Regions from separate parts of the Photobacterium minamisatsumaniensis genome, predicted to be linked through region 1. Evidence: predicted binding sites of a transcription regulator. Region 1 holds the regulator's gene; each other region holds the start of a gene.

Region 1 (7,922 bases):
TATGACCAACAATAGTGACGCCTAGAATTTTGTCTTTACCTTTTGGTGTAATGACTTTTATAAAACCGTGGTCTTGACCATCCGTAATGGCGCGATCTAAATCATCAATACCGTAAGTTGTCACTTCGAATTGAAGACCTTGCTGTTGGGCTTCTTTTTCATTAATACCCACACGTGCCACTTCAGGCGAGGTATAAGTGGCAGCAGGCAAGACAGAGTAATCTGCTTTGAATTTCTTTACATCGCCAAATAAGCCGTTCACTGCGGCATACCATGCCTGATGTGCTGCTGCATGCGTTAGTTGGAATGGGCCTGATACATCGCCAACTGCAAATATATTCGGGTATTTGGTTTGTAGGTAATCGTTAACTTCGACAGTGCCTCGTTCTGAGGTTGTAATCCCAAGTTCTTCTAAGCCAAAGCCCTGTACATTAGCGACGCGGCCAAGAGCAAGCATCACAACATCAAATTCTACGGTTACTTCATCGCCAGTTGCCGTCGTGAGGTATACACGCTGTGTACTAATACCTGATTCGTCGGTTATGTTTTCAAATCGAGACGCACGGTGGCCAGTCATTATCGTGACACCGTCTTTCTCCATTTGTAACTTAACTTGCTCGGCGGCATCTAAATCTTCACGGATCAAGACTTGTTCAGCCATTTCAATGAGCGTGACCTGACTACCTAGGCGGCGGAAACTCTGTGCCAATTCACAGCCAATTGGCCCCCCACCAAGCACCATCATGTGTTTAGGTTGCTCTTGCAGTTGCCAAATAGTATCTGAAGTTAGGTAGTTAACAGATTCTAATCCTTCAATCGCAGGCACTAATGGGCGAGCACCTGTGGCAATTACTATATTACGCGCTGTAATTCGCTCACCGTTTACCTCGACTTCCCATGGTGACAAGATAGTGGCTTCTCCACTAATACAATTAACACCGAGCTTAGAGTAGCGATCTACAGAATCATGAGGCTCAATTTTGGCGATAACATTATGGATTCTTCCCATCACTTGTTTGAAGTCGACTTGAGTCGCGCTGGTGGTAATACCAAATTCATGAGCGCGGGATATTTCAGCCATAGTGTGCGCTGCACGAATAATGGCTTTTGATGGTACGCATCCGGTATTTAAGCAGTCTCCTCCCATTTTATGACGTTCAATGAGCGTTACCTTCGCCTTTACTGCGGCGGCAATGTAAGAGCTAACCAGACCGCCAGCCCCTGCACCGATAACAACCATATTTTGATCAAATGAAGAGGGCTTTTCCCATTGGGCGTAAACACGGCGTTTTTGAATGATGCTCATCACTGCTTTGGCAATTAGTGGGAAAATACCCAGTAAAGCCAATGAGATAACAACTGGGGCAGAGATAATACCGCTGAGTGTGTCTATTTGGCCAAGCTGAGTACCTGCATTAATATAGACAGCTGTTCCGGCTAACATGCCTACTTGGCTAACAAGGTAAAACATTTTAGTGCTGATAGGGGTTAAACCCATGAGCAAGTTAACTAAGAAGAAAGGGAAGACAGGGATCAAGCGTAGTGTGAAGAGGTAAAGTGGCCCATCTTTTTTAATGCCAGCGTTAATCGGTACCAAGCGGTGACCAAACTTGCTCTGTACCCAATCTCGAAGAATAAAGCGGCTGAATAAGAAAGCCAATGTCGCCCCGATAGTACTGGCGAATGAAATAAGCAATAAACTCCACCAGAAGCCAAATAAAGCGGCGCCAAGGAGCGTCATTATGGCTGCCCCTGGAAGTGATAATGCCGTTACCAATACGTAGAGGCTAAAAAACACCACGCTCGAAAACAATGGGCTCGTGCTTATTGTATCTTGTAGGGCTAGCTGCTGGGTTTTCGCGTACTCTAACGTAAAGTATTGCCCTAAATCAAAGGCAAACCATATGATAAGTAGAGATGCAATGATAGCGAGTAGAACGATTTTTTTTCTATCCATGTTATTTACTCCTGAGCTATTCCTTTGACGACAACTTTTCTTTTATCGAATCGGGTTGGATCGGTAGCGAACAAAATCCCTGCTCAGGTACGTCGAGCGCAGTATTAAACTTTGCAGAGAGGTTCTGGAAAGAAATGAGGGCGGTGAGTTCAACAATCGTATCTTCGTCATACCACTGTTTGAGTGTATCCAGCATGTTTTCGGTGACACGTTGACCTGTAATCGTCATTGTTTCTGTGTAGCGTAATACTGCCCGTTCTTGTTCTTCAAATAATTCACTGTGCTGCCAGTTAGCGAGCGATTTTATTTTCTCTTCTGAATCACAACGCTCAGCTAACCTCATGCCATTAGCATCGACACAAAATGCGCAGTCATTTAGTTGAGAGACCCTGACGCAAACTAATGAACGCATGATAGGTGATAGCGGAGAAGAGCGACGATCAAGATAGCCAAAGAAACTAGCAACCAGCCAAAAAAGGGTAGGCTTACGCCCCCATAAGAGCGCCGGGTTTAGTACTTTGCCGAAATGGCGTTTTTGAAGCCAAAGTAGCGGCTTAATGGTAATGGAATGGTTTTTTTTGGCTGAAATGCGCACGATCACCTCTTAATATTAGGAATACTTTTTATGCCACAATGGGTATATAACCTGACCATGAGCAATGATTACTCAAATTATCAGATAGATATGAGACAAAGACCTAATTAAGAGCTGAATTATTTCACTGAGTGATGAAAAAAGTGACTTTGGCCGTTTAGTTGATTACTAATTGAACGGGACGGTCATGTTGAGCTTGGGTGACTATTTTATTTGGCTGGGGTGACGTCAAAGTAATATAGCCGCAAGCTAAAATAGGCACAACGGCAAGTAACATTGTTTTACCGATATGATAGTTACGGTACCAATACTTTTTTGAGCGTATTTTTAACAGTAGTCCCCATGTAAGGAGTAGGGCGTTAAAGCCTGAAACGTAAACAAGTACATCGTACATCATTGGCATTGAGGCCATGTTGTTATTGATAAGAACGAGTACGGTGATAGGGGGAAGTAAGCTGAGTAAAACGAATAACTTCATTAGTCGAGGCCATTTACCAAACTTATCCTTGAACATCTGATCAGTTTGTCCGGGAAAAGGTTTGGTACAGTTCATAATGACCTCCGAAAATATATGCTGTTATTTTACGGTCTTTATAAAGTAATGAAAGCTTGTTGAGTGTTTTGTAAACAGCTTTGTGAGGCAATTCAATCTTTCAGATATACTGACAATTAATTGTCATTCATGGGGTGTACGAAGCAAACTGAACGTGCGGTCAAAGCCTGACCATGCTATCGAGGAGAATAATGGTGCTGAGGCATAATAGTGAGCAAGGAACACTCGAAATGATGCATTAACAAGAGGCATATCACCTCTTGTTAATGGTACTAAGCGGGGTTAACTAAGCTTTGAAAGCAGCTCTGAGCGACGTTCTTGCGGAATAACTGACCAATGCTGGCCACTAATTGCACCTTCTAATGCCCATAAAAGATCAATGCTTACAGTGCCTTGATGGGTATCTTGTAATGCCCTAAAAGCGTTAATCGAACCCGCTTCAAATAATGCATCGACACTGATAATCCCTGCTTTTTTTAGCATGCGTTCGTTTGCGAGTCGTAAGTTAGGTAGATCTTTTATACGTTCTGGTCCTGCCTTACTTTTTGTTTCTTTGTCTTCTTTTGCCGCTTCAAGAGAGCGCTTAGCTTGGCTAAGTATTTTAGTTGTGTCTTCCCACCATTCATCTGGAATTGCAAAATGCTTGGTAACAACAGGAAATCCACGTTTCTTATAAATATATGGCTTTAAGCCTGCCTGTTTAAAATCTTGTTCGTTTTCAGCGTTGGCACGAAGATGAAGTTTGTCGTTAACAACGAGTGCAAACATTGTTTCACCTGCGAATATGCCAAATCCGCCAAACATCGAGCGTGATTTTACGTTGTTGAAACAACTAAACAGTCGTAATGAATTTTTAAGTACTGGTTTGTCCATGCTTCTTCTCGGTGAAAAAAATCTAGGGTCACCTAACAACAGAGCGAGGATTTCAGATTAGCAAAATTAACAAAAGAGTAATGTCAGAATCATGTAAAATATGACGCCTGATCACTATTGCTATATCCATCGGCAACCCCGCTACCTTAAGTCGAACTAGTTATTGAAAACTATAGACTCTTAGGCCGGAAGCTTTGCGTCCCAATCTTTCGAAAGGTTTGCCTTGTTCGTGACTGTTTAAGAATATCGCAGAAGCAAAATTTGAACCTGCTCCCACTTTTAATAGCGTGACCTTGCTCCCATAAATTATTTTATCTTGTCTTTATTTAATTATAAAAAGTGCCAAAAGTTGAGTGAATATTCTAATTAGGCATGCTATAAGCACAAAAAAACGGAGGGGGAAGCCTCCGTTCTTATCGTCATCAATCCGCTTGTTATGAATTGGTGTTTCGGTTTATCACTGATTTTCTAATCACAAGCTCTGGTATCATTTCAAATATACGGTGCTCATGATCTTTATCTTTCACTCGTTCTAACAGGATTTCGATAGCTGTTTTACCAAGGCGGCGCTTGGGCTGGTGAATCGTGGTTAGGGGTGGTGAAAAGTATGGTGCTAAATCAATATTGTCGTAGCCGATAATTGAAATATCTTCAGGTACACGAATACCAGCTTGTGAAAATGTACTGATCATGCCCATCGCCATGATGTCATTGAAGCAAAAAATCGCCGTTGGACGTTTGTCCATTGCAATGAACTTTTCAGCGGCTTCAACTGCCGATTCACATTCAAAGTCACCTTCGAGTACCCAATCTGGGTGTACTTCGAGATCGGCTTCAGACATGGCTTTTTTAAAGCCTTTTAATCGTTCGCGACAAGCAGCTTTATCACTGTGGCCGGTTAAGCAACCGATAGCTTGATGCCCATGTTCAATAAAGAACTTAGTCGCGACATAGCCGCCTAACTCAGCATTATCTTGAATTTTATCTGTGTGAGGACTCTCTGGGCCCCAATCCATGACAACCATAGGCAAATCTTTTTGGCGCTCTAATAGACCGAGTAGGTTTTCATCCAAGTCTGAGCACATGACCAACAAACCATCAACGCGCTTTTCAGCCAGCATGCGTAAATAATCACGTTGCTTCTCAAGGTTACCTTCAGTGTTGCACAAGATAAGTGTGTAACCAGCGCCGTAACAGTACTCTTCAACACCGTGTACGACTTCAGCAAAGAAAGGGTTGGTCGATTTTGTAACCAACATGCCAATAGTACGGGTTGTGTTGCATTTTAAACTACGCGCTACAGCACTCGGAGCGTAGTTTAGCTCGTCAACTGCAGACAGTACTTTTTTTTGCGTCGCTTCTGCGACAAATCGCGTTTTGTTAATCACGTGAGAGACGGTGGTTGTAGAGACACCAGCCATACGTGCAACATCTTTAATCGTTGCCATATTTATTCTTCTAATAATAAGGGTCAAAAGACCTAGGTAATTTTAAGCTTTACTCAATAGAGTAGTGCACTGGCTATACGTTCAATACAGTTCACTGTTCTGTTGAGTACAGATAACAGAAACGACAAAAGGCCGCGACACGAATGGGCGGCTTCGTTTCTTTTCAGTATTCACGTTTATTGCGATTTAGGCTTTGCAATTGTTGCATAGTGTAATCGCTTGCGCTCTCATTTTACTCAGTGTAGCAAAGAGTGCAATGTTTCTTGCCTTAATAAATTAGGATTACTGGTGAATTGGATAGGTTTGATTGATTAATGGTCAACCATAAATCTAGCGAATAATTCCAAGAAACCAATAAAGATAGGTTTATAAAGCCTTTTTAGTTTGATTAAGAAGGCTTTAAAGGAAAAAGAGAAGGTATAAAAAAGAGATGTTTTTATTTTTTTTAACAACAACTTCCTGTTAAATGGCCAGTTCGAACTTTGACTGGTGTTCTTCAATTTCATGGCTGGATGTTGCAAGCACAATAGGATAATTATCGATCGGGTGGTGTGTAATGCAAACAGGCCAACCATAAACGCGTTCGATCGTTTTCGCTGTTAAAGCGTCCTTCGGACAACCATCAGCTTGAATTTTTCCCTCATTAAGAATGACTAAACGGTCTGCATATTGCGCTGCTAAGTTTAAATCGTGAATCACTATGATCACCGCAGCCCCAGACTTCGCTAACGACTTTGCGACTTGAAGGGTTTTATGTTGATGCGCTAAATCGAGTGCTGATGTTGGCTCATCAAGCATCAGAATACACTGCTCACCAGCGCGACTGAGTTGAGTCAGTACCCGTGCAAAGTGCACGCGCTGTTTTTCTCCTCCAGAGAGCGTAGGGTATAGGCGACAACTCAAATTTGTGACATCGACTTGAGCCATTTTTTCTTTAGCAATACTTACCGTTTCCCGATTGGTCAGCGCTAAGGGGAGACCACCCAGCTCAACAACTTCTTGCGCGGTAAATGCGAAGGTTAGGTTACTATGCTGAGGCAACACACCAAGGTGTTTTGCGAGTTCAGCTGGTGGCCAAGTGGCACGGTTTTTACCAAAAAAGGAAACATGGCCTGTAGATTCTTGTTCACCACATAATACTTTCAAGAGGGTGCTTTTACCTGCACCGTTAGGACCTAGCAAGGCGGTAAGTTCACCACTTTTGATCTGAATAGCTAAATCATCAAGGAGTACTTTATCACCCAATTTAAGGTTAAGCCCTGAAGCATCAATAGCACATTTTGTTTCAACGCTATTTTTTGTCATCAAGCTCATGACATTTTCCCTTTTTGTTTTACGAGCAGGAAGATAAAGAAGGGCGCGCCGAGTAGGGCTGTAATAATCCCAACAGGCAGTTCAGCCGGTGCAACTGCGATACGTGCAAGCATATCGGCAACCAAAAGAATTAATGCGCCAAGCAGAGCAGATAATGGTAAGAGCACTTTATGATTAGGCCCTACGAGCATTCGACCAAGATGGGGGACGATTAAGCCAACAAAACCAATCACACCGGTGAGTGAAACAGCAATACCAACACCTGCAGCGCAAAGTAAAATCAGTAACCTTTTCAGTGTTTGTACATTAACCCCCATATGTTTTGCTTCTGCTTCTCCGAGCAAAAAGGCGTTGAGTGCATTTGCATTGCGATCAAACATAAACATCAGTACGGCAAGAGTAATATAGGAAAGCGTGATGCCAGGCCAAGTTGCCCCTGCAAGTGATCCCATGCTCCACAGTGATAAATCTCGTAGTGCTTGGTCGTCAGCGTAATAATTCATCAGGCCAAGCGCAGCACCTGATAGTGCCCCGATAGCCACACCAGCCAGAAGCATCACTGTTACAGAAGTACCGTTTTTGTCTGTGCCTAAGTAATAGACAAAAAAGGTACTGAAAGCCCCGCCTAAAAAAGCAAAAACGGGAACGGTGGCTAGTGTTAACAACAGAGGAAATGATGCTGCAAGCGGAGCAAAAAACACAATAGCTAATGCCGCGCCTAAGCTCGCTCCTCCTGAAACGCCGATAATACCTGGGTCGGCGAGGGGGTTACGGAATAGCCCCTGCATAACAGCACCGCATAGCGCTAATATCGCACCAATTGCCATTCCAAGTAATGTTCTCGGTAAACGAATTTGGTTAATTACAATTTGTATATGTTGGGGCAGATCCGATTGCCAAGGCATTAAGGCTTTGAAACTATCAGTGAAGGTGATTGCCATCGGACCGATGACTACTGATGATGTAATGGCAAGCAACAGCAGTACGAGGCCAGTTGGAAAAATAATACGTGTCGGAATACGGTATAACTGCATAGTAATAAATGCTTATATTAATTTGGATAGAAAACGGTGTTTAAACGTTCAGCTTCGCTTAAACTTTTCAGCCCCAAACCGCCGATCAGAGCAGTTCCATCGATCATAGCGAGGGCTTTGTTTTGGCCTGCTGGTGTTGCGACGAGTA
Region 2 (7,922 bases), on a different contig from region 1:
AACAAAGATCAGACCTTTTTCTTTCAGCACAGGTGCAACGGTTTCTGCAATCTTACGATCTGTTTCACTGATTGGGCGTGCTTCACCACGGCCACCAGCTGCAAGGTTACCGCGTGTTTCGCCTTTCGCCGGAATGCGCGCTAGGCAGTATGGCATCGGCTCGCCATCAACCACCAAGATACGCTTATCACCGTTAGTGATATCAGGTACAAACGTCTGCGCCATGCAGTAGTTTTCGCCCATAGCCGTTAAGGTTTCGATGATCACTGACACATTAGGATCGCCTTTCATCACGCGGAAGATCGAAGAGCCGCCCATGCCATCGAGTGGCTTTAAGATCACGTCGCCGTGTTCTTGGTGGAAGGCTTTGATCTTGTCGGCGCGACGGGTCACAAGCGTGGTTGGTGTTAGCTCCGGGAACCAAGCGGTAAACAGTTTTTCGTTACAGTCGCGTAGGCTCTGGGGTTTATTAACAATCAATGCCCCTTCATTTTCTGCGCGTTCAAGAATGTATGTCGCGTAGATGTATTCAGTGTCGAAGGGTGGATCTTTTCGCATTAAAACAGCGTCAAGATCAGATAAAGCGATCTCTTGTTCACTATGGAATTCGAACCAGCCGTTTGGATCTTCTTTTAGGCTTACCACGCGGGTACGAGCAACGGCTTTGCCTTGCTCAAGCGATAGGTCGTTCATTTCCATATAGTGGATTTCCCAGCCGCGGCGCTGAGCTTCCATCATCATGGCAAAGCTGGAATCTTTTTTGATGTTGATAGACTCGATAGGGTCCATCACGATACCCAATTTGATCATTGGTTTCTCCTAATAATTGTCCCGTGGGGGTTAGCCGAGATCGCCGAAGCGGACTTGTAAGGCTGTAATTGCCGTCATGGCTGTCGTCTCGGTACGAAGAACGCGTGGACCAAGCAGGACTTCATCAAATTTGTATTGTTCTGTCATACCGATTTCTTCAGCAGACAAGCCACCTTCAGGACCAATCAATAAACGCAGTTTATTGACAGGCTCTGGTAAGGTGTTAATTGAGTAGCTAGCACGTGGATGCAGGTTCAGTTTCAGACCGTCGTAGTCTTCGGCACACCAGTCTTCTAACTTCATTACTGGGCGTATTTCTGGCACCACATTACGGCCGCATTGCTCACAGGCTGCAATGACGATTTTTTGCCATTGTGCCAGCTTCTTTTCAAAGCGCTCGGCATTCAATTTTACGCCACAGCGCTCTGAAATTAAGGGAGTGATCGTGTTAACACCCAGCTCGACAGATTTCTGGATGGTAAATTCCATTTTTTCGCCACGAGAAATCACCTGACCGAGATGGATATCAAGGGGAGATTCGATGCTGTGTTCGCGGCGTTCTTTGATCTCGACTTCCACGCTTTTTTTACTGGCGTTCGTGATCTCTGCCGGAAATTCAGCATTGCTGCCATCAAATAACAGGACTTCTTGACCTGCCTGCATACGCATGACACGGCCAACGTGGTTGGCGGCATCATCGCTAAGCATGACTTTACCTGAAGCGGGTAGCACTTCTGGGTGGTAGATACGTGGGATTCTCATGGCTATCTTGTAACCTGTTGGTTTTAGTCTTGGGGCATTATATACCCATGTAATGGGGGATGTTAGGTGAGATAACAAGGGCTAGCAACACAATTGCTCGCCCTTTGGTGGTTTATAAGTCTGGTTGTTCACAAGCTTGTAAAACATAAGGGTTATGGTTTTCTTGGATATCAGCAATGCGGCGGTCTCGTTCACATTCCCATGTACTGACTGGATATTGCCGATTCCATGCTTCCATTAACTGACGTTGCTGACTAGATAATGCCATTTTATATTCTTGATTCATGTACAAATAAGTACGTGCAATGGCCCCGCGTGATTGTTCGGGTGGATCGGCGCGGCGATTTTTGAAATCGATTTTCATGTCACACTGACCATAAAAAGCGCCGTTATTGCCATTCCACGGTAAGAATGCGTAGTTAGAGCGATCGCCATTTACCTCACCAACCGCTGGCGTTAAATTATGAAGATCGGCCTGCATCGAACGATAGACTGGGTTCATTTTCGTGGCGCAAGCTCGGCCTTTATAGGCTTTGCCTTTACTGTTCACACATTGAGGGTGACCTTCACGCCATTCGACAAATGCTCGGCCAAAGTTTTCGGCTGGTACCACATGTTCCCACTCTATTCGGTTAGCCCGCTTTTCTTGTTTACGAACCTCATAACCACAACTGGCAAGATCCGGTAGCCCTTTTTTACCTTGCCATGTAATCGCACAGCCGCAATAGAAGCTGGTGGGGTGATCTTGATAGATTTCAACAGCGAGACGTTTCGCTTTACTAAATGAAGAAGGGGGGGCAGCTAAAGCTATGGTTGGCAGTAATAGGCCAATGGCCAAGCAAGAATAGGAACGCAGCATGATTCACCTTTCGATACGGGTCATACTGACAAGCCTAACACTGATGTTAGTTTTTAGAAGTAATTCACAGTGAGTTTTTTATTGATTACACGAGGTTGCAGGGAATATAGGCTAACAAGCAAGGTAGGTTAGCGGCTGCTCACATTGGCGGCATTGGTAGGTCGCTTGGCCACGCTGTATTTTGTTATGGCGACGAATGGTTAGTTGATGCTCACTACACTGGCAGCGGTAGGTATAGGTATTACCTTGGACTGAGCTAACATCAAAGCTGTGCGTCGTGCGCGGTGGAACACCAAACACGTCAGCCATAATAATTTTCCATTCTTTGCCGTGTGGGCGAACCCGACCAAACAGCTTGAAAGCCACTAAGTGTGCAACTTCATGTGGCACGACTTCGTTGAGAAAGGCATGTGGATTCTCAGTGAGTAAAACTGGATTAAAACGCACTTCCCAACCTTGTAAGCGGGCACTGCCAGCGATTTTCCCGCGCTGCTTGAAGCTCACGGTTGGTATGGTTAATCGCTTATTCAGTCGTTGGTTCGCTTGTTTAATGCATTGTTCGACTTTGGCAATCACTTGGTGTTGAAGCTCAGACATAGCGTTGACTTTATAGTTGTAGCCTGACAATCAGGAAGTATAACGAAGTGGCTAAAAACAAAAAAGGAAGCCGAGGCTTCCTTTTCTTTATTCGGAGATGAGCAAACTTATCTGATGTTTGCGAAATCGCGAAGGATTGCAGCTTTGTCTGTCGCTTCCCAAGGGAATTCTTCACGACCAAAGTGACCGTATGCCGCCGTTTTCTGGTAGATAGGCTGAAGAAGATTCAGCATTTCTTGCAGACCGTATGGACGTAGGTCGAAGTGTTGACGTACTGCTTCAATGATGATGTCGTGTGGTACTTTTTCAGTGCCAAACGTTTCCACCATGATAGATGTTGGATCAGCAACACCGATAGCGTAAGAAAGTTGGATTTCACAACGGTCAGCCATGCCAGCTGCTACGATGTTTTTTGCAACATAACGTGCTGCGTATGCTGCTGAACGGTCAACTTTTGATGGGTCTTTACCAGAGAAAGCACCACCACCGTGACGTGCTGCGCCACCGTAGGTATCAACGATGATTTTACGACCAGTTAGACCACAGTCACCCATTGGGCCACCGATAACAAAACGGCCAGTCGGGTTGATGAAGAAGTTAGTGTCTTTGTTGATCCATTCTGCTGGCAGTACTGGCTTGATGATTTCTTCCATTACTGCTTCACGTAGATCCGGTGTTGTTACTGAATCACAGTGCTGCGTTGAAAGAACAACCGCATCGATACCAACGATTTTGCCTTGGTCGTACTGGAAGGTAACCTGTGATTTCGCATCTGGACGAAGGAAATCTAGCTTGCCGCTCTTACGTACTTCAGCTTGCTTTTTAACAAGCAGGTGAGAGTAAGTAATTGGCGCAGGCATTAAAATTGGTGTTTCGTTAGTTGCGTAACCAAACATAATACCTTGGTCACCAGCACCCTGTTCTTTCGGGTCTTCTTTATCAACACCTTGGTTGATGTCTGGTGATTGCTTGCCGATAGTGTTTAGTACTGCACAAGAGTCAGCATCAAAACCCATATCTGAATGAACATAACCAATTTCACGAACGGTTTCGCGGGTGATCTCTTCGATATCAACCCAAGCAGAAGTGGTAACTTCACCACCAACCATTACCATGCCGGTTTTTACGTAAGTCTCACACGCAACACGTGCTTTAGGATCTTGTTCTAAGATCGCATCCAATACTGCATCTGAAATTTGGTCTGCAATTTTATCTGGATGACCTTCTGATACTGACTCAGAAGTAAACAGGTGCTTCGCCATGAGCGCTCCCACAAAAAATGAATGATAATTTCGGACTCTATATGATTGCTGACGCATCATACAAATGCATATGGATATACGTTTGTATGTATAGAGCTACCTCCGTCTAGACGGCTATAATACGCATTGGTGATATAAAAGCAACAGTACGAAGTATAGGGATATGGTTCGCTAGATAAGCAAACGTTTCCCCTGTATAGCTTTGATTACAGTTAGTTGGAATATGAGTTTGTCTCAGCATGTTGATATGGAACTTATTTTTCGAAGGAAATCGTTTGCAGTAAGGGGGGGGATTTTGCGACAATACCCGCCCGCCGAACTCTGGTTAATGTTGAGCAATAGATTGCTAACTTTAATCATCATATAAAAGTCTACGAACCTCTGGAGCAGACATGTCTTCTCGTAAAGAACTTGCTAATGCAATCCGCGCCCTAAGCATGGATGGTGTTCAACAAGCTAACTCTGGCCACCCTGGTGCACCTATGGGTATGGCTGATATCGCTGAAGTACTGTGGCGTGGCCACATGAACCACAACCCACAAAACCCTGAGTGGGCTGATCGCGACCGTTTTATTCTGTCAAACGGCCACGGTTCAATGCTAATTTATTCTCTGCTTCATTTGACGGGTTACGATCTATCTATTGATGATCTGAAGAACTTCCGTCAACTGCACTCTAAAACACCGGGTCACCCTGAATACGGTTACGCTCCGGGTATTGAAACAACCACAGGCCCACTAGGCCAAGGCATCACCAACGGTGTGGGCATGGCGATGGCTGAGAAAGCGCTTGCTGCTCAGTTCAACCGTGAAGGCCACGACATCGTAGACCACAACACCTACGTGTTTATGGGCGATGGTTGTTTGATGGAAGGTATCTCTCACGAAGCTTGTTCACTTGCTGGCACATTGGGCCTAGGCAAGCTGGTAGCATTCTGGGATGACAACGGCATCTCTATCGATGGTGAAGTTGAAGGTTGGTTCTCTGACGATACACCAAAGCGCTTTGAAGCTTACGGCTGGCATGTTATCCCTGCGGTTGATGGTCACGATGCTGATGCAATCAACGCGGCTATTGAAGCGGCAAAAGCAGAGACTGGTCGTCCAACGCTGATTTGTACTAAAACGGTTATCGGTTTTGGTTCACCAAACAAAGCGGGTACGCACGACTGTCACGGTGCTCCACTAGGTGCTGACGAAATTGCTGCAACGAAAGCTGCACTTGGCTGGGAGCATGGTCCATTTGAGATCCCTGCAAACATCGCTGCTGAGTGGGATGCGAAAGAAGCGGGTACTGCGAAAGAAGCAGCATGGGACGAGAAATTTGCAGCATACGCTGCGGCTTACCCTGAACTAGCTGCAGAATACAAACGTCGTGTAAACGGTGACCTACCTGCACAGTGGGAAGAAAAAGCAAACGCGATCATTGCTGATCTGCAAGCTAATCCTGCGAACATCGCATCACGTAAAGCGTCTCAAAATGCACTAGAAGCATTTGGTGCGATGCTACCAGAATTCATGGGCGGCTCTGCTGACCTAGCGCCTTCTAACCTAACCATGTGGTCTGGTTCTAAGGCACTAGAAGCGACGGACTTCTCTGGTAACTACATCCACTACGGTGTACGTGAATTCGGCATGACGGCTATCATGAACGGTATTGCGCTACACGGTGGTTTCGTACCATACGGTGCAACTTTCCTAATGTTCATGGAATACGCGCGTAACGCAATGCGCATGGCTGCTCTGATGAAAATTCAGAACATCCAAGTTTACACGCATGATTCAATTGGTCTGGGTGAAGATGGCCCTACGCACCAACCTGTAGAGCAAATTGCTTCGCTACGTCTAACACCAAACATGAGCACATGGCGTCCATGTGATCAGGTTGAGTCTGCCGTTGCTTGGAAATTGGCTATCGAACGTAAAGATGGTCCTACATCTCTTATCTTCTCGCGTCAGAACCTTGCACAGCAAGCACGTACTGAAGCGCAGGTTGCAGACATCGCTAAAGGTGGCTACATCCTGAAAGATTGCGAAGGCAAGCCTGAGCTAATCCTTATCGCAACAGGTTCTGAAGTTGAGCTAGCTGTTAATGCAGCAGCAGAGCTAACAGCTGAAGGCAAAAAAGTACGCGTAGTATCTATGCCTGCAACTGATACTTTCGATAAGCAAGATGCAGAATACCGTGAGTCTGTACTTCCATCTGACGTTACAGCTCGTATCGCTGTAGAAGCTGGCATCGCTGACTTCTGGTACAAGTACGTTGGCTTCGGTGGCAAGATCATCGGTATGACAACATTTGGCGAATCTGCACCAGCAGGTGAGCTATTTAAGATGTTTGGCTTTACTGTTGAAAACGTTGTTGAAACAGCAAAAGAGCTACTTGCTTAATTGATGCCTCGGAAGTTGAATCAGTTGATAGCTAACGCTTATTGGTACTGATTTAATTCGAAGTGTAAAAAAAAGACCTCCTAGTGAGGTCTTTTTTATATAAAATGAGATCTATATCACGATGCGTTTTTTTGCGTATAGTGCGATTATTATTTGATTTATTGTTGTAAGTTGTTGATTTTTAAGTTGCTAGATGGCTTGGGTGACTTTGCTCACAATTATGGTGATTCTCGTTGGTGCTTGTTATACACTTACTCGGCTTATTAATTTTGTAGCACGGATATGACACTAAAAGTCGCAATTAATGGATTTGGCCGTATTGGACGCAGCGTACTTCGCGCGTTGTACGAAAGCGGCAAACATCATCAAATAAAGGTCGTGGCAGTCAATGAATTGGCTGAGCCAGAAGCTATGGCTCACCTATTACAGTATGACACTAGCCATGGTCGCTTTCATAAGCCTGTCAGCCATGATCAGGAGCATTTGTTTATTGCTCATAATAATGGTGAGCAAGACAGTATCCGAATCCTCCACCAGCCTGAACTTCACCTATTACCTTGGCAAGACCTCGATATCGACATTGTACTCGACTGTACCGGTACGTTTGGTTCTCGAGCCGATGGTGAAGCACATATTAAAGCTGGTGCGCGCAAAGTGTTATTTTCCCATCCTGCTGCCAATGATATCGACAATACGATTATCTATGGTGTGAACCATGAATCGCTGAAATCAACAGACAAGATTGTCTCGAATGGGTCGTGTACGACCAATTGTATTGTCCCCGTTATTAAAGTACTCGATGACACCTTTGGCATCGAGTCTGGCACTATTACCACGATCCACTCTGCAATGAATGACCAACAGGTCATTGACGCCTACCACACTGATTTACGTCGTACCCGTGCGGCTAGCCAGTCGATCATTCCTGTCGATACTAAACTCCACCTTGGTATCGGTCGGATTTTTCCGAAACTTTCCGACAAATTTGAAGCTATCTCTGTGCGCGTGCCGACAATTAACGTCACGGCGATGGATTTAAGTGTCACAGTAAAAACAAATGTGAAAGTTAATGACATAAATCAATCATTGGCAGATGCGTCTCGTTGTACATTAGGTGGCATCGTGGATTACACCGAAGCGCCACTTGTTTCAATAGACTTCAATCATGATCCCCATAGCGCGATTGTTGACGGTACCCAGACCCGTGTAAGTAACCAGCATCTTATTAAGCTGTTGGTCTGG
Region 3 (7,922 bases), on a different contig from region 1:
CTTGCTCATAGCGTAACTGTGAGAGCGCTGTTTTTGCTTGGTGTTGAGCCGCTTCACGTGAGAGTACACCTTGTTGCTCTTGTTGGTGATAGTACTCAACCAATGAATGAACTGTCTCGACGAGATGGCGGGTTTTAACCCTTTTTTGCTCCATTAGGTTTTGTTGGTAATTGCTGGCAAACAATAGCAGTGGTAGCAATGTTAAAAGGGTAATTGTGATACCAAGTAGATATAGCCGCTTACTGATAGAAATGGCTCTGAGTGTATGAAATCGCTCCATGCTAGTACTTCATCCTTTATTATCATTATCCATTTTGTTCCTATGTAATAGGATATGTTGCATATGGATGATGAATCAAGAGGCATAAGGTTACACTTTAGTCTTGTCTTATAAAGAGGTGGCTTGATGTGGCGTGTAATTAAATTACAGTTTTTGTGGGTTTGTCGCTACAGATGGTCAAAAGTGTGACGAGGTTAAAATAATTATTGAAAGTTTACTACTGTTCGGTTATAGTTTCTCCAACTTCTGATCGAAGAATGAACGACACAGCAAACTGCTCTAGGATGAGCCCGAGATATCGCCTCCAAGGAACCGAGATTAAGTCAAGCCATGATGGCTGAGCACAACGTTTATGTGTTATGACAACTCAATAATTTAGGTGATAAAAATGAAAGTATTTAAATCTGTAACAAGCTTTTGGAACACACGTGCTGTATATACTAGCAATTTCCATTATCCAAGCTCGTTCGGCTACTAATTTTGTATTTTGCTCGACGCTTTATTGAGTCGAGCAGGGTATAGCAACAGTATTGTTCACCCCTTATTTGAGAATTTTTATAACCGACTTTGGTTATAACGACATTCTTAACGCCACTTCTATTTGAAGTGGCGTTTTTTTATCTGCTTGATCTTAAATTCAAATCCTGTTGGTCTCTAAATCTTACCGTTTTCGATGTATTCCATTACATTCTGTTCGAGTCGCTAAATTTACTATTAACTATGTGCATATTAATCGATTGCGTAGGAGTTAAAAATATTAACTGGTTAAAAATCGAACATGATAACAGTATGTTAATTTATTGATTTTTATCACTTTATTTTTATTGTCTTGATGTGTTGGTTGGTTTTTTATCCGGTTGTAATCATGTGCTAGTGATAATTGCGTTATTTGCTGGAAATCGGTGGGTAACATGCCTATAATCGCCACCAAAAATAGGGCGCAAACGTTTTCTATTTTACTTTTTCCGAATTTTGTTGAGTGTGAATGCAGAGTATTCACTGAAACAGGGTTTGATTTAAATGTTGGTTAAGATCTCCAAGGAATCGAGAGCAATGCTTGAGAAATTATTCAAACTGAAAGAGCACGGTACGGATGTTCGTACAGAGCTGTTGGCTGGTTTAACGACCTTTCTAACCATGGCGTATATCATCTTCGTTAACCCGACAATGTTGTCGGCAACAGGGATGGATGCAGGTGCAGTCTTTGTTGCAACCTGTTTAGCGGCGGTTGTTGGCTGCTTCATCATGGGTTTTGTGGCTAACTACCCAGTTGCACAAGCGCCAGGTATGGGCTTGAATGCATTCTTTACCTATGGCGTTGTACTTGGTATGGGGCATACGTGGCAGGTAGCACTGGCTGCGGTATTCCTTTCGGGCTTATGCTTTATTCTATTAAGCATTCTTCGAGTGCGAGAGTGGATCATCAATGCGATACCACTGTCACTTCGCACCGGCATTTCTGCGGGTATCGGCTTATTCCTTGCCTTCATTGGCTTACAGAGTTCTGGCATTGTTGTCGCAAACCCTGCGACACTGGTTCAAGTGGGGGATTTCACAAGCTTCCCTGCGGCAATGGCTGCGTTGGGCTTTTTCCTAACTATTGCGCTGGTTCACCGTGGTTATAAAGCGGCAGTATTGATTGCAATTTTAGCGGTAACCGTGCTTGGCATTATATTTGGTGATATCCAATACGGCGGTATCATGTCTATGCCACCAAGTATTGCGCCGACATTTATGCAAATGGACTTTTCAGGTGCGCTTGAAGTTGGTTTAATCTCAGTTGTTTTTGCTTTCTTGTTTGTCGATTTGTTCGACACCGCAGGTACTTTGGTCGGTGTTGCGAATAAAGCCAACCTAATGGACAAAGACGGTAAGCTTCCACGTCTTAACCGCGCACTGCTTGCTGACAGTACTGCAACATCAGTGGGTGCAGTATTGGGTACATCGAACACGACATCATTTGTTGAAAGTGTTTCAGGTGTCGCTGTCGGTGGTCGAACAGGATTAACTGCAGTTACTGTTGGCGTATTGTTCCTGCTTGCTTTATTCTTTGCACCTCTTGCAGGTATGGTTCCAGCATATGCAACCGCTGGTGCTTTGTTTTATGTTGCTATCTTGATGATGTCAGGATTGGTCAGCATAGATTGGCGCGACCTAACAGAAGCAGCACCAGTAGTTGTAGTTTGCCTACTGATGCCGTTAACATATTCTATTGCTGAAGGCATCGGCCTTGGCTTTATTACCTATGCTGCTGTCAAAGTAATGAGCGGCAAGGGAAGAGATGTTAATATTAGCGTTTGGGTTATTTCAGCCCTATTTATTGCTAAAATTATTTTCCTATAACAGTTTATAAATACATCCAGCGGCTATATCGCTGACTCAGAGGTTCATCGGATATGAGTAATAAGTTCATCATCACTTGGGACAACATGCAAATGTATACCCGCCAGCTAGCAGAAAAACTTCTTCCTGCCGATCAATGGAAAGGTATTATTGCCGTTAGCCGTGGTGGTTTAGTTCCATCTGCAATCTTGGCTCGTGAACTTGGTATTCGTTATGTTGATACGGTTTGTATCTCAAGCTACGACCACGATCATCAGCGCGAAATGCAAGTTTTAAAGAAAGTAGACGGTGACGGTGAAGGTTTCATTGTAATCGATGATCTAGTCGATACTGGCGGTACTGCTGAGTTGATTCGCCAGATGTACCCGAAGGCAAAATTCGTGACAGTATGTGCTAAACCTGCTGGTAAGCATCTTGTTGACGACTACGTTGTCGATATTGCTCAAGATACTTGGATTGAGCAGCCTTGGGATATGGCGATTACATACGTTGATCCAATTGCGAAGAAGTAATTCTAGCAACTACGGTCACTGAAAAAAAAGGAGCATTAGGCTCCTTTTTTTTGTCTGCGATTTGACTCTTTGATTGAGATATCTCAAGAGCACCCTATTGAGTGGTATACTTTTGATATTCAACCCAAGATACTATCGTTTATGTATTTTGGCGATCAATGTACAGATGCCTTTTTAGTGTCGCAACATCGCTATGTAATGTGCTTCACTCGTTTATAAATCTGTCCATGTTATTAATCAGTGGAGCTTACCGTGTCTGACACCTCTAAACAGAATTTATCTGAAAAGTTATTTGCCCCAAGGCAAACTTCAAAAGAAACCTCAAGCTTGGTTAAGTTAGCGAATGTCGTCGACAAACCAGTCCATAATGCACTTGATGGGGATAGTGAAACGGGTTGGTACCGAGTTTTGCGTCGACCTCAATGGGCATGGCAGGGTATTGACCCAATTGAAATGGAAGCCATTTTCTCTCGAATGGCAAATTCCGATGCGGCTCGAACACGCGATGATTTGCTTGATACCGTTATTGGGTATAAACCTGGCAACTGGACATATGAGTGGTGTCATTCTGGTGCGGCCTATCAAAAGGCGGGACGGGCTTTGCTCGAGTCAGGGGAGTCTGCTGATAAAACCAAAGCGGCAGAGAATCTATTAAAAGCCAGTATGTACTACAGCATTGCTGCTTATCCGCATATTAAAGGTGATGCCCTAGCTGCTCAAGCCGAGCTTCAAGCCAATCAGGTTTACCGTGAAGCAATGGAGAGCATGCCACATCAAATGCGTACCATTGATGTGAAATACGAAAATAAAACCTTCCAAGCCTTTATCCATTTACCGTGTACTGACAAATTACTACCCACCGTAATTGTGAGTGGTGGCTTAGATACGCTGCAATCTGATTTGTGGCGTTTGTATCATGATTACCTTGGTCCTGCAGGGTTTGCCATGATCACGTTGGATATGCCATCGGTTGGGCACAGTGCTTCATGGTCTTTAAATGAAGATACCAGTCGCTTGCATCAAGCCTTACTGCAACAGGTGAAAGACGTGCCGTGGGTTGACCATAATCGCGTGGCGATGCTGGGTTTTCGTTTTGGCGGCAATGCCGCGATTCGTTTGGGTTTTCTTGAGCCGTCACGGTTGAAAACCTGCATCAGTGTCGGTGGTGTCGTCAATAGCTTACTCACCGAGCCTAAGCGGCTTGATACATTACCCCGCATGTACCTTGATATGTTTGCCTCTCGAATGGGTAAACACGGGGTATCTAAAGCCAGTTTAATGTCTCATTTGCCTGCATGGTCGTTGAAATTACAAGGGTTACTGGGCAGACGTAAGGTCGATGTCCCAATGTTGGGTATCTGCCTCAAGGGCGATCCGGTTAGTACTGAGATGGATAACCAATTAATTGCAATGTCGAGTCGAGGTGGTAAAGCGTTGATCTTGCCTGAAAAACCACTTCATGATGGTTATCACCGTTCGATGGAAGCAGTAGTGGATTGGTTGAAAGAAAAGCTGGCATAGCGTTTCCAACCTGCTTAATAACGAGAATTGAGATGGCAAATGTAAATAAATTGTTGCCATAGCAGCGATTTATAGCTTAAATGGTATTTACGCGTAAAGTAGGTGCCAGCATTTTGCCTGCATGCTTGCTTCACAGTTATTGCTAGGGATGGAGATATACTATGACAACGGCAACAACCTTTCCTCCTCATGGCCGCCTCATGACAAAACTGACGGCCATTGGTCCATATTTGCGTCAGCAGCATTCGTCTGAAGGCCATTTCTTTTTTGACTGCCTCTCTAGTTGTATTAGTGCTAAAAAAGCACCAGAAGAACGTGAATTCTGGGGCTGGTGGCTAGAACTTGACGCAACAGATACTGGATTTGAATACCAATACTACTTTGGCCGCTTTGATGCGAAAGGGGAGTGGAAAAAAGAAGCGCTACCTGCGAAGCATGTTCAAGCTGTACAGCAAACACTTGATGACTTTTACCCTAAATTGACGGGTCTATTGGAAAAAGAGTTTGAATTGACGTTAAGTGCATCTAAAGCACTTAAGGAAGCAACACTGGGAAGTGCGGCTTAAGTGGGTTTAGAATAAACTTATGATGAAAAATGCGCCTTAAAGGCGCATTTTTCTTGTGATTTTATAAGTGTATTGATACAACAATGCTCTACTTCTTATTTATTGTTTGATCCCAATGGCAGATACCAACTCCCTAAATGTACAAACGACAGGCTTGGCAGCAGATAACGCTCAATCAGAGCAACGCAGTCAAGCGGTCAAGCAATCCTCCCCTGAACAACAAACGATTGTTGTGAAGCTCGGCACCAGCGTTTTAACGGGTGGCACGCTTCAACTTGATCGTGCACACATGGTTGAGCTTGTAAGGCAGTGCGCCTTACTTCGCCGTCAGGGGCATAAAGTGATTATTGTAACGTCAGGCGCAATTGCCGCCGGACGTGAACATTTAGGTTACCCCGAACTGCCCAAAAACATGGCAAGTAAACAGCTGTTGGCTGCTGTGGGTCAAAGCCGGTTGATCCAAGAATGGGAAAGCCTATTCGGTATCTATAACCTGCATGTTGGACAAATGCTGCTAACTCGCGCAGATTTGGATGATCGTGAGCGCTACCTTAATGCGCGCGATATGATTGTCGCGCTGCTTGATAATGGCATTATTCCCGTTGTAAATGAAAACGATGCTGTGGCAACCACAGAAATTAAAGTGGGCGACAACGACAACTTGTCTGCGTTAGTCGGTATTTTAGCGAGCGCCGATAAACTGCTTTTACTCACCGATCAGCCCGGTTTATTTACTGCTGACCCACGTAATAACCCAGATGCTGAACTTATTCGTGAAGTTCATACTATTGATGAAACATTACGTAAATTAGCTGGCGGTAGTGCGGGTGGTTTAGGCACGGGGGGGATGGCAACCAAGTTACAAGCTGCAGATGTTGCTCGCCGTGCTGGTATTGAAGTCATTATTGCGGCGGGTAGCCGTACCGATGTGATTGCTGATTTGGTTAAAGGTGAGTCTGTTGGTACACGTTTCTTGCCGTTAGAGTCGCCGTTAGAAAGCCGTAAACGTTGGATTTTAGCCGGGCCCCCACCAGCGGGTGATATTGTGATTGATGATGGTGCCGCAATGGCTGTTCAGCAGCGGGGCAGTAGTTTGCTGTCAAAAGGGATTGCCCGTGTCAACGGTGATTTTGAGCGCGGTGAAGTGGCTCGTATCTTTAATGCGAAAGGCGAGCTGCTAGCACGTGGGATCAGCCGTTATTCTAGTTATGATCTGGCTAAAATTGCCGGTAAACATAGTCAAGATATCCATCAGGTGTTGGGTTATGAGTATGGTCCAGTCGCTGTGCACCGAGACGATCTTGTTGTGATTTAAACGTGATAATCAACCGAATTAAAGGAATAGAAAATGAATCTTGAACTGATGGGCCAGCAGGCGCAACAGGCCGCGTTTGAATTGGCAACCGCAGCAACAAAACAGAAAAATCAAGCATTGGCGATTATCGCCGATGAGCTAGAAGCGAACCAAGACACGATTCTTGCAGCCAACGAAAAAGATATTGCAGCCGCTCGCGAATCAGGCATGACTGATGCGCTGATTGATCGCTTATTGCTTAATGCCGAGCGTTTAAGTGGTATTGCCAACGATGTACGTAACGTGATCAGCTTGAATGATCCAGTTGGTGCAGAGCTAGATAGTAAAGTATTAGAAAACGGGATGCGCTTAAGCCGACGCCGTGTACCGTTAGGTGTTGTTGGGGTGATTTACGAAGCTCGACCAAACGTCACCATTGATATCGCAGCACTGTGCTTGAAAACGGGCAACGCAAGTATTCTGCGTGGTGGGCGTGAGACCTTCCATTCAAACATGGAATTGGTAAAAGTGATCCAAGTGGCACTGGAGAAAGCAGGGTTACCAGCAGCATCAGTACAATATATCGAAAAGCCGGATCGCGACTTGGTTTCTCAGTTACTGAAAATGGATCAGTATGTTGACATGATCATCCCGCGCGGTGGTGCTGGTTTACATAAAATGTGTAAAGAGAACAGTACTATTCCAGTGATCATCGGTGGTTTTGGTATCAGCCATGTGTATGTCGATGCTTCAGCAGATCTCTCACGTTCGCTGGATGTGGTAGAAAATGCCAAAGTGCAGCGACCTTCGGCTTGTAATGCACTTGATACTTTACTCGTGGATGAGTCAGTTGCTGAAGCATTCCTTGCTCGCCTTGCAGAACGAATGAATAGCAGTAAGGTTGACTTAGTTGCCGATGATGCGGCGTACGCCTTGCTTGAAGGTAAAGCAGCAAGCCTGCGTAAAGCAGTCGATGGTGATTTTGATACCGAATGGCTAAACTACACCCTAGGCATCAAAGTCGTTAGTGGAGTCGAAGACGCCGTTGCTCATATGCGTAAGCATAATGCTAGCCACTCAGATGCGATCATGACCGATAACCTGCAAGCTGCCGAGCGTTTTGTTAACGCAGCAGGCTCAGCTGCTGTATATGTTAACGCGTCAACGCGTTTTACTGATGGTGCGCAGTTTGGCTTAGGGGCTGAAGTCGCGGTATCAACCCAAAAGCTACATGCACGCGGGCCAATGGGTTTGGAAGAGCTGACGAGTTATAAGTGGGTGGGTATCGCAGACTATCTCTCACGTTCGTGATAGCTATTTCTTTGCTCGCGTAAACTCTGGCTTAGAACTAACCATTAAGAAAACGGGAACCTCGAGTTCCCGTTTTTTTATGCCTTGTCTTCATT
Region 4 (7,922 bases), on a different contig from region 1:
ACCTACGTGGCGGTAAAGTTGCACGTGGTGGGTTACGTTGGTCAGATAGACAAGAAGATTTCCGTACTGAAATTCTGGGCTTAGTCAAAGCACAACAAGTTAAAAATACCGTTATTGTACCTGTCGGTGCAAAAGGCGGCTTCGTTTGTAAGCGTCAACCGCAACTCTCGACGCGTGAAGAAATTTGGGCTGAAGGCCAGCGTTGTTATAAGCGCTTTATTCGCGCATTACTCGACGTAACAGATAACATCATTGATGGTGATTTAATACCACCAGCCAATGTTGTTCGTCATGATGAAGATGATCCGTATTTGGTTGTTGCTGCCGATAAAGGTACCGCTACATTCTCTGATTTGGCGAACTCAGTCTCTGAAGACTATAAATTCTGGCTAGCCGATGCATTTGCTTCCGGTGGTTCAAATGGTTATGACCATAAGCAAATGGGTATTACAGCAAAAGGCGGTTGGGAATCAGTAAAACGACATTTCCGTGAACTGGGTATTAACTGCCAAACGACTGATTTCACCTGCGCTGGTATTGGTGACATGGCAGGGGATGTATTTGGTAATGGTATGTTGTTATCTAAGCATATTCGCTTAGTGGCCGCGTTTAACCATATGCATATCTTCATTGATCCAAATCCAGATTCAGCCACTAGCTGGAAAGAGCGAGATCGATTATTTAATCTACCTCGATCAAGCTGGGAAGATTACGATCAAAGTCAGATCTCTGAAGGGGGCGGGATCTTCTCTCGCCGCAGTAAGTCGATCAAACTGACGCCTCAAATTCAGAAGTTGCTGGGGACTCGTAAGCAATCAATGCCGCCAAATGAGCTAATTCGCTTAATCCTTTGCATGGAAGTCGATCTGCTTTGGAACGGTGGTATTGGTACCTATGTTAAATCACAGACAGAAACACATGCAGATGTCGGTGACCGAGCGAATGATGCACTACGTATAAATGGTAGTGAACTGCGTGCTAAGGTGGTTGGAGAAGGCGGTAATTTAGGCTTTACTCAATTGGGCCGTGTGGAACTGGCGAAGGCTGGTTGTCTTGTTAACACCGACTTTATTGATAACGTCGGTGGTGTTGATTGCTCAGATAATGAAGTCAATATTAAGATCTTACTGAATAGCCTAGTAGCCGCAGGTGATCTTACCTATAAGCAGCGTAATGAACTGCTGCAGCGCATGGAAGATGAAGTGGGCGATATCGTACTTGATGATGCGTATTGTCAGAGCGAGTCTATTTCAGTGACTCAGCAGCAGCAAGTACAGTTGCTAAAAGAGCAGGTCCGCTTTATTCACCACTTAGAAAAGCATGGAAAGCTAGATCGCGCACTCGAGTACTTGCCTGATGATGACACATTGGCAGAGCGTGAAAAGTCAGGAATGGGTTTAACTCGGCCTGAATTGGCGGTACTTGTTGCTTATGGCAAGATGGTATTGAAAGAAGAGTTAGTGACAGATGAAATTGCTAATGACCCATATCACGCACGGCTGCTACCGGCATATTTCCCGAAAGAGCTTCAGGAAAAATACCGTGCACAAATGGAGCATCACCCATTACGCAAAGAGTTGATTGCGACGTCACTGGCCAATCAAATGTCGAATGAGATGGGTTGTAACTTCGTGACCCGCCTGCAAGAAGAAACAGGCTCAACGGTTGCTGAAATATCGTCAGCGTACTCAGTGAGCCGTGAGGTGTTCAACTTTGAGAGTTTCTTCGAGCAGGTTAGGGCGTTAGATAACGAAATATCAGCAGATGTACAATACGAGGTGTTATATCGCTGTCGCCGTATGCTTCGACGAGCAACACGTTGGATCCTGCGAAACCGCGATCGTAAGTTGGGCATTGAGCAGATGATCTCTTTCTATCAACCTGTTGTGCTGAAGCTTCGCGATAACCTTGAAAGTTACCTTGTAATAGAAGAGGTGCAAGAGCATAACGATCAGGCCGAAGCGATGATCCAAAGTGGTGTACCATCGGAACTAGCACACAACATTGCGCGTTTAAGCAGCTTATATTCAGCAATGGATATTGCACAAATCGCGAAAGAGCTTGATAAAGATATAGATTTTATCTCTCGTGTCTATTTTGTGGTTGGGGCTGACTTGTCACTTCACTGGTTCTTAAAGCAGGTACACAACCAGCCTGTCGATAATCACTGGCAGGCACTAGCACGTGCATCGTTCCGTGAAGATCTGGATTGGCAACAACGCCAGCTAACCTCTGCGGTTATTACAAGTGGGTTAGAAGGCGCGGATGCCACAGCATTAATAGAAAGCTGGATGGATGAGCATCAAGTCGCGATTCAGCGATGGAATACCGTATTAGCGGAATTTAAAGTGGGTACAACGCATGAATTTGCCAAGTTCTCAGTCGCATTACGTGAATTAATGCTGCTTAACTTAAATTGCCGTTCTGTCGCATAAAGCTGATGAAATGGTAGTAAAACGGTTAATAAGTTCACCGTTTATTACATAAAATGATGATAAGTAGGCCATTTAGTTAATCTAGATGGCCTTTTTTTATGTATTTAGCCACGGGAATGAAAACGATTGCGTTCTAATGCGTGTAAGTCTAACTGTGATAAAGGTTAAATTTTAGCTATTAGGCTACTAAATACAAAGATATAGGCTATTTTTACGAATAAACTTGAAAATAACGTTTGAATTTCACTAACAAAGTGTGAATAATGTTCTCCCGTTTACACGGGGCTTTTTTAAGGAGGTACAATGATTTACCGCCTCGCTCGATCTGCTATTTTTCAGCTTGACGCTGAAAAGGCACACGATCTAGCTATTCAGAACTTTTCTCGCTTTACTGGCACTCCTCTCGATCTTTTCTATCGTCAGCACGTTCCTGATCGTCCTGTTGAAGTAATGGGCATCAAATTCAAAAACCCAGTAGGTTTAGCTGCGGGTTTGGATAAAAACGGCGAATGTATTGATGCATTTGGCGCGATGGGATTTGGCTTCGTTGAAGTTGGTACTGTTACACCGCGACCTCAATCGGGCAATGATAAGCCTCGCTTATTCCGTGTTATTCCTGCAGAAGGTATAATTAACCGCTTTGGTTTTAACAATTTAGGTGTAGATAACCTAGTTGAAAATGTTAAGAAGACCAAGTATGACGGTGTAATCGGTATTAATATAGGTAAGAATAAAGATACGCCTATTGAAAAAGGGGTAGATGATTACTTGATCTGTATGGATAAAGTATATCAGTACGCTCATTACATTGTTGTAAACATCTCATCGCCAAATACACCAGGGCTTCGTTCGCTTCAGTATGGTGAAATGCTAGATGATTTGTTATCTCAGTTAAAAGAGAAACAAAAAGATCTGGCCGAGAAGCATGGTAAATATGTACCTCTAACATTAAAGATCGCGCCAGATCTTGAAGATCACGAAATTAAGCAAATTGCTGAATCATTGATCAAAAATGAAATTGACGGTGTTATTGGTACCAATACAACGCTCGATCGCTCTTTGGTTAAAGACATGCCTCACTGTGATGAAGCTGGTGGCTTGAGTGGTCGTCCGCTTCAAAATCGCAGTACAGAAGTTATTCGCATGCTGGCGGCAGAGTTAGATGGCGCATTACCTATTATTGGGGTAGGCGGTATTGATTCAGCGGTTTCTGCGCGTGAAAAGATGGCTGCAGGTGCAAGCCTAGTACAAATTTACTCTGGATTTATCTACCACGGTCCTAAATTAGTTAAAGACATTGTGTCTAACATCTAATAATTGAATTAGTACACGGTTAGCGATGAAAAAGTTGGTGTCTTGCTTAAGCAAGCACCGACTTTTTTTGTATTAAGAGATATGACAAAACGAATAAAGACCAAATATTGTCAAACTTTCAGCGTTTAAGCGGTATATGCGCCAATATTTTTCCCCTTTTAATTTACGGCATTCGCAGTAAAATTCTTTTAAAGTTTTGTTTCAATCGTTAGATAAGCTGTATAACGAACTGATTTTGGAGCGATTACGTGTTAAAGCCAAATAACTCATGGACGTGGTATTACGACCAAAAGGATGACGCCTTGATGTTAGATCTGGGTGATGACATGGTTTTTCGTGTAGCTATTCCGACAAAACATCTTATTCCTTCATCTTTTGCGAAAGCCACATTTACAGTGGACGATGCAACGGTTTATCAAACGTTCCTTGAGGGCATTGCTTGTCTTGAGCTTTCAGGGCCACGTAAAGTGGAGTTGGCATTAACCGCGGTAGCAGCAAGTCGTTTTCATAAGCCGATAATGCCTAAGAGCTGGTTTTTTAAGAAATCAGAAGGGGATTATCAACCAAGCCAAGCTGATATTGTTACGCTTTATACTGATAGTGCAAAGGCAAACTACTTAGTGGTAGAAAACAGCGGCTGTGCAAGCCTGTGCATGCTGGCTGATGTAGAGCCATTAGCGCTAACTGCTACGAAAGAAATGAAATTCTGCGAAGTCATTAAAGTCATGAATGACCGCACAGAAGCTTATCAATACGAAGAACACATCACACCACTCAATTTTGCTTTAGTTGGCTAGGGCGAGCTAGTGCCAAACTATTGCATAATAGTGCAACGTCGTATTCAGTTCGTCCCCAATTTTCAATCCCCCAGAATTCTCTCTTCTTAGTTCAAATAGACTCAATAATTCTACCCCTGTTACTTTTCCTATTATCAGCTGGCCACTAATTATCTCTCTAATGCACAGTTAACTGCCTGTATTGCGTCTGTGAGCAGGTGTAGTTATTGCCTTAACGTGCATAGTACAGTGTCTGTCGCTCTCTAATTAACGGTGTTGAGCTAATTTAGCCTCTTGCTACTTGAAGCCACGAACTGGTATTGATTGAGTGTTTACTAAGCGAAATAAGTGATTTGCCTCAGATTATTTGGACTTTTTTGACATTATTTTTTATCTATTTTGTGGATTAAAAAGCAAAAAAACACCATAAATCATCTCAATTAAATACTATATAAAATCAGTTTTTTCCTCATTTTGTATTTTTACGTACCTTTTCTTCAAGCTAGGGTAGCGTCATTCCCATGTCCAAAAACAACACTTTCCAGATGGGACTTAATTAAATAAGGTAATATCAGTGACTTTTTTTACTGTGCTTTTGTAGAGGCATGTCTTTTCACTTTAACCTGTATTTAATGTGCACGGGAACCTTATTCCACATAAGATTTTGATTTAATTGATGTATTTATATTGTTTACGTGTGGGAACAATGAGTCCCACGTTGTTGGCGTAGAAAATTAAAGTTAATAATTGTCACCAAAGTCAGCGCTTGGATGTATTGTTTACACATATAAACAATTAAGTTTCTTGTGGTTAAGCAGCAACTAATCACCTTGCCACTGACCATCTAGCCACTTATTGCTGCTTTTTTAACTAAATACGTGGCTAACATCCTTTTATCGCAAGGTATTTAGCGGGTTTTCAGTTATAATTCATCGCAACATAAGTGCGAAAAGAACTCCATGAATCAATATCTAGCTATCACTTCACGAGGCCTTGAAAACCTCCTTGCAGAAGAATTAGAACAACTTGGCGCAAATAACATCCAAGTTGTTAGTGCCGGCGTACGTTTCAAAGCCGATCAAGCAATGGCCTACCGCTGTTGTTTATGGGTGCGTACCGCTTCCCGAATTATTCAGGTACTCAGCGAATTTAATGTTCGTGACGATATGGACCTGTACCTTGGTGCAACGGCTATCAATTGGCCTGACTACTTCGGTAGTGACACGCGTATCATTGTTGACTTTAATGGTACGAACCGAGAAATTCGAAACAGCCAGTACGGTGCAATGAAGGTTAAAGATGCCATCGTTGACTGTTTTACTAAGGCTGATCTTCGTCGTCCAAGTATCGACCGTGAACGCCCAGAGCTTCGTATTCACATGCGTTTATCGGGTGAGAAAGGGGTGCTTGGTCTTGATATGGCGGGTAGTGGCCTTCACCAACGTGGTTACCGCAGTGAAGCGGGTAAAGCACCGTTACGTGAAACTCATGCTGCTGCGCTCGTTATGAAATCTGGCTGGACCGTTGATAAACCACTGCTTGATCCTATGTGTGGCTCAGGTACGTTGTTGATTGAGGCTGCAATGATTGCGGCCGGCATTGCGCCGGGCATTAAGCGTCAACGTTGGGGCTTTGAATCAATCAAAGACTTTGATAAAGAAGCTTGGTTAGAAATCCACGCTGAAGCGAAGGTTAAATCGCGTCGTGGTCCAGCGAAACTAGAGACTAAGTTCTTTGGTCGTGAAATGGATCACCGTGTATTAAGCATTGCGCGTGATAATGCGGGCCGTGCGGGTGTTAAAGACCTTATTGATTTTGAATATGGCGATGCAACCCAGTTAACATCACCTGAAGGATTTTCAAACGGTACTATTTTATGTAACCCTCCTTACGGTGAGCGTTTAGGTACAACACCTGAGCTGATCACTTTGTATACCGAGTTTGGTAATCGCTTGAAACTGGCATTTGCAGGTTCTACAGCGGCCATTTACTCGTCAAATAATGAACTACTAAGCTGTTTACGTATGCGTGCGGATAAACAATTTAAGCTAAGTAACGGCGCACTAGATTGTGTCCTTAAAAGTTATTTGATTACTGCCGGTGGTGTTAAGAAGGTTGAAGGTGAAAAAGAAGGCCAGCTTGAAGACAAACAAGTTGCCCCTGATTTTGCCAACCGTCTAAAGAAAAACATTACCAAGTTGAAGAAGTGGGCAAAAAAAGAAGGCATTGAATGTTACCGCATTTATGATGCTGATTTGCCTAACTACAATGCAGCAATTGATCAGTATAAAGATTATCTGATTATTCAAGAATACGCGGCACCAAAGACAGTTCCGGAAGAAACCGCACGCCGTCGTATTATGGATATTCTACGTGCAACCATTCAGGTGACGGGTGTTGATAACAACAAAGTAATCTTGAAAGTACGAGAGCGCCAGAAAGGTAAGAACCAATACCAGAAGCTGTCGAGTGCTGAACGTCATATGACAGTTAATGAGTTCGGTGTAGAGCTTAAGGTTAATCTTTATGATTACCTTGATACGGGGTTATTCCTTGATCACCGTATTACTCGTCGCAAGCTGGGTGAAATGGCAAAAGGTAAAGACTTCCTTAACTTATTTGCTTATACCGGCTCTGCATCTTGTCATGCCGCTTGTGGTGGTGCGAAATCGACCACAACAGTTGATATGTCGAATACCTATTTACGTTGGGCTCAGGAAAATATGGAGCTGAACGGTAAGGTAGGGAACGAGCATGAATTTATTCAAGCAGACTGTTTACAGTGGCTACAAGAAGTTGACGATACGTTTGACCTGATCTTTATTGATCCGCCAACGTTCTCAAACTCTAAGCGAATGAATCAGAGCTTTGACGTTCAGCGTGATCACATCATGTTGATGGAAAACCTTAAGCGTATGCTTCGTCCTGAAGGACAAATTGTTTTCTCGAATAATAAGCGCCAATTCAAGATGGACTTCGAGAAACTGGAATCGCTTGGTTTACAGGCTAAGAATATTTCTGATAAAACATTGCCAATGGATTTTGGCCGCAATAAGCAGATCCACAACTGCTGGATTATTACCCACAAGGAAGATTAAGTGCTAATAAAGCTTTATAGCACACAGGGATGTCACCTATGCGAGCAGGCTTATAGCCTGCTTGTACAGGTTGGGGTTGAAGAGCGCGTTCAAACGGTTGATATAGCCTTTGATGACGCGCTTTTTTCACGTTACGGCATCACAATTCCTGTGCTTGCAATTGAACAAAACGATTCTTCTTCTACAAGCTCCGAGCTTGGTTGGCCTTTTGATGCCGATCAGCTTGCTGCATGGTTAAACGATAATGGCATTAATTAAAATCAGTAACGCTCAGTTAGCGTACGGCGATCACGCACTGC

What was found. Region 1 encodes PurR, which represses purine synthesis genes. Its sites were predicted from a motif close to TNANGNAAACGTTTNCNTNA; they were not measured.
Region 2: a site for PurR is predicted at 4,554-4,573, ahead of metK (methionine adenosyltransferase). Genes of this name have one in related genera too.
Region 3: a site for PurR is predicted at 1,217-1,236, ahead of L4D78_RS04325 (NCS2 family permease). Genes of this name have one in related genera too.
Region 4: a site for PurR is predicted at 2,550-2,569, ahead of pyrD (quinone-dependent dihydroorotate dehydrogenase). Genes of this name have one in related genera too.

What each region holds. Positions count from the first base shown of each region.
Region 1 covers NZ_JAKJSI010000067.1:13,447-21,368, forward strand. The annotation lists gene L4D78_RS26705 (dihydrolipoyl dehydrogenase family protein) at 1-1,957, opposite strand, end outside; gene L4D78_RS26710 (carboxymuconolactone decarboxylase family protein) at 1,974-2,552, opposite strand; gene L4D78_RS26715 (hypothetical protein) at 2,710-3,105, opposite strand; gene L4D78_RS26720 (TfoX/Sxy family DNA transformation protein) at 3,388-3,978, opposite strand; cyclic di-GMP riboswitch class I at 4,107-4,211, opposite strand; gene purR (HTH-type transcriptional repressor PurR) at 4,413-5,426, opposite strand; gene L4D78_RS26730 (heme ABC transporter ATP-binding protein) at 5,889-6,740, opposite strand; gene L4D78_RS26735 (FecCD family ABC transporter permease) at 6,737-7,774, opposite strand; gene L4D78_RS26740 (heme/hemin ABC transporter substrate-binding protein) at 7,792-7,922, opposite strand, start outside.
Region 2 covers NZ_JAKJSI010000013.1:167,830-175,751, forward strand. The annotation lists gene gshB (glutathione synthase) at 1-810, opposite strand, end outside; gene rsmE (16S rRNA (uracil(1498)-N(3))-methyltransferase) at 841-1,572, opposite strand; gene L4D78_RS05740 (endonuclease) at 1,685-2,431, opposite strand; gene L4D78_RS05745 (SprT family zinc-dependent metalloprotease) at 2,543-3,028, opposite strand; gene metK (methionine adenosyltransferase) at 3,136-4,290, opposite strand; gene tkt (transketolase) at 4,683-6,680, shown strand; gene epd (erythrose-4-phosphate dehydrogenase) at 6,963-7,922, shown strand, end outside.
Region 3 covers NZ_JAKJSI010000012.1:108,295-116,216, reverse strand. The annotation lists gene L4D78_RS04330 (methyl-accepting chemotaxis protein) at 1-280, opposite strand, end outside; gene L4D78_RS04325 (NCS2 family permease) at 1,334-2,623, shown strand; gene gpt (xanthine phosphoribosyltransferase) at 2,677-3,135, shown strand; gene frsA (esterase FrsA) at 3,388-4,656, shown strand; gene crl (sigma factor-binding protein Crl) at 4,818-5,222, shown strand; gene proB (glutamate 5-kinase) at 5,338-6,537, shown strand; gene L4D78_RS04300 (glutamate-5-semialdehyde dehydrogenase) at 6,571-7,827, shown strand; gene L4D78_RS04295 (DUF2897 family protein) at 7,905-7,922, opposite strand, start outside.
Region 4 covers NZ_JAKJSI010000051.1:16,704-24,625, reverse strand. The annotation lists gene L4D78_RS23855 (NAD-glutamate dehydrogenase) at 1-2,435, shown strand, start outside; gene pyrD (quinone-dependent dihydroorotate dehydrogenase) at 2,739-3,749, shown strand; gene L4D78_RS23845 (cell division protein ZapC) at 3,998-4,546, shown strand; gene rlmKL (bifunctional 23S rRNA (guanine(2069)-N(7))-methyltransferase RlmK/23S rRNA (guanine(2445)-N(2))-methyltransferase RlmL) at 5,485-7,623, shown strand; gene L4D78_RS23835 (glutaredoxin family protein) at 7,624-7,881, shown strand; gene uup (ATP-binding cassette ATPase Uup) at 7,868-7,922, shown strand, end outside.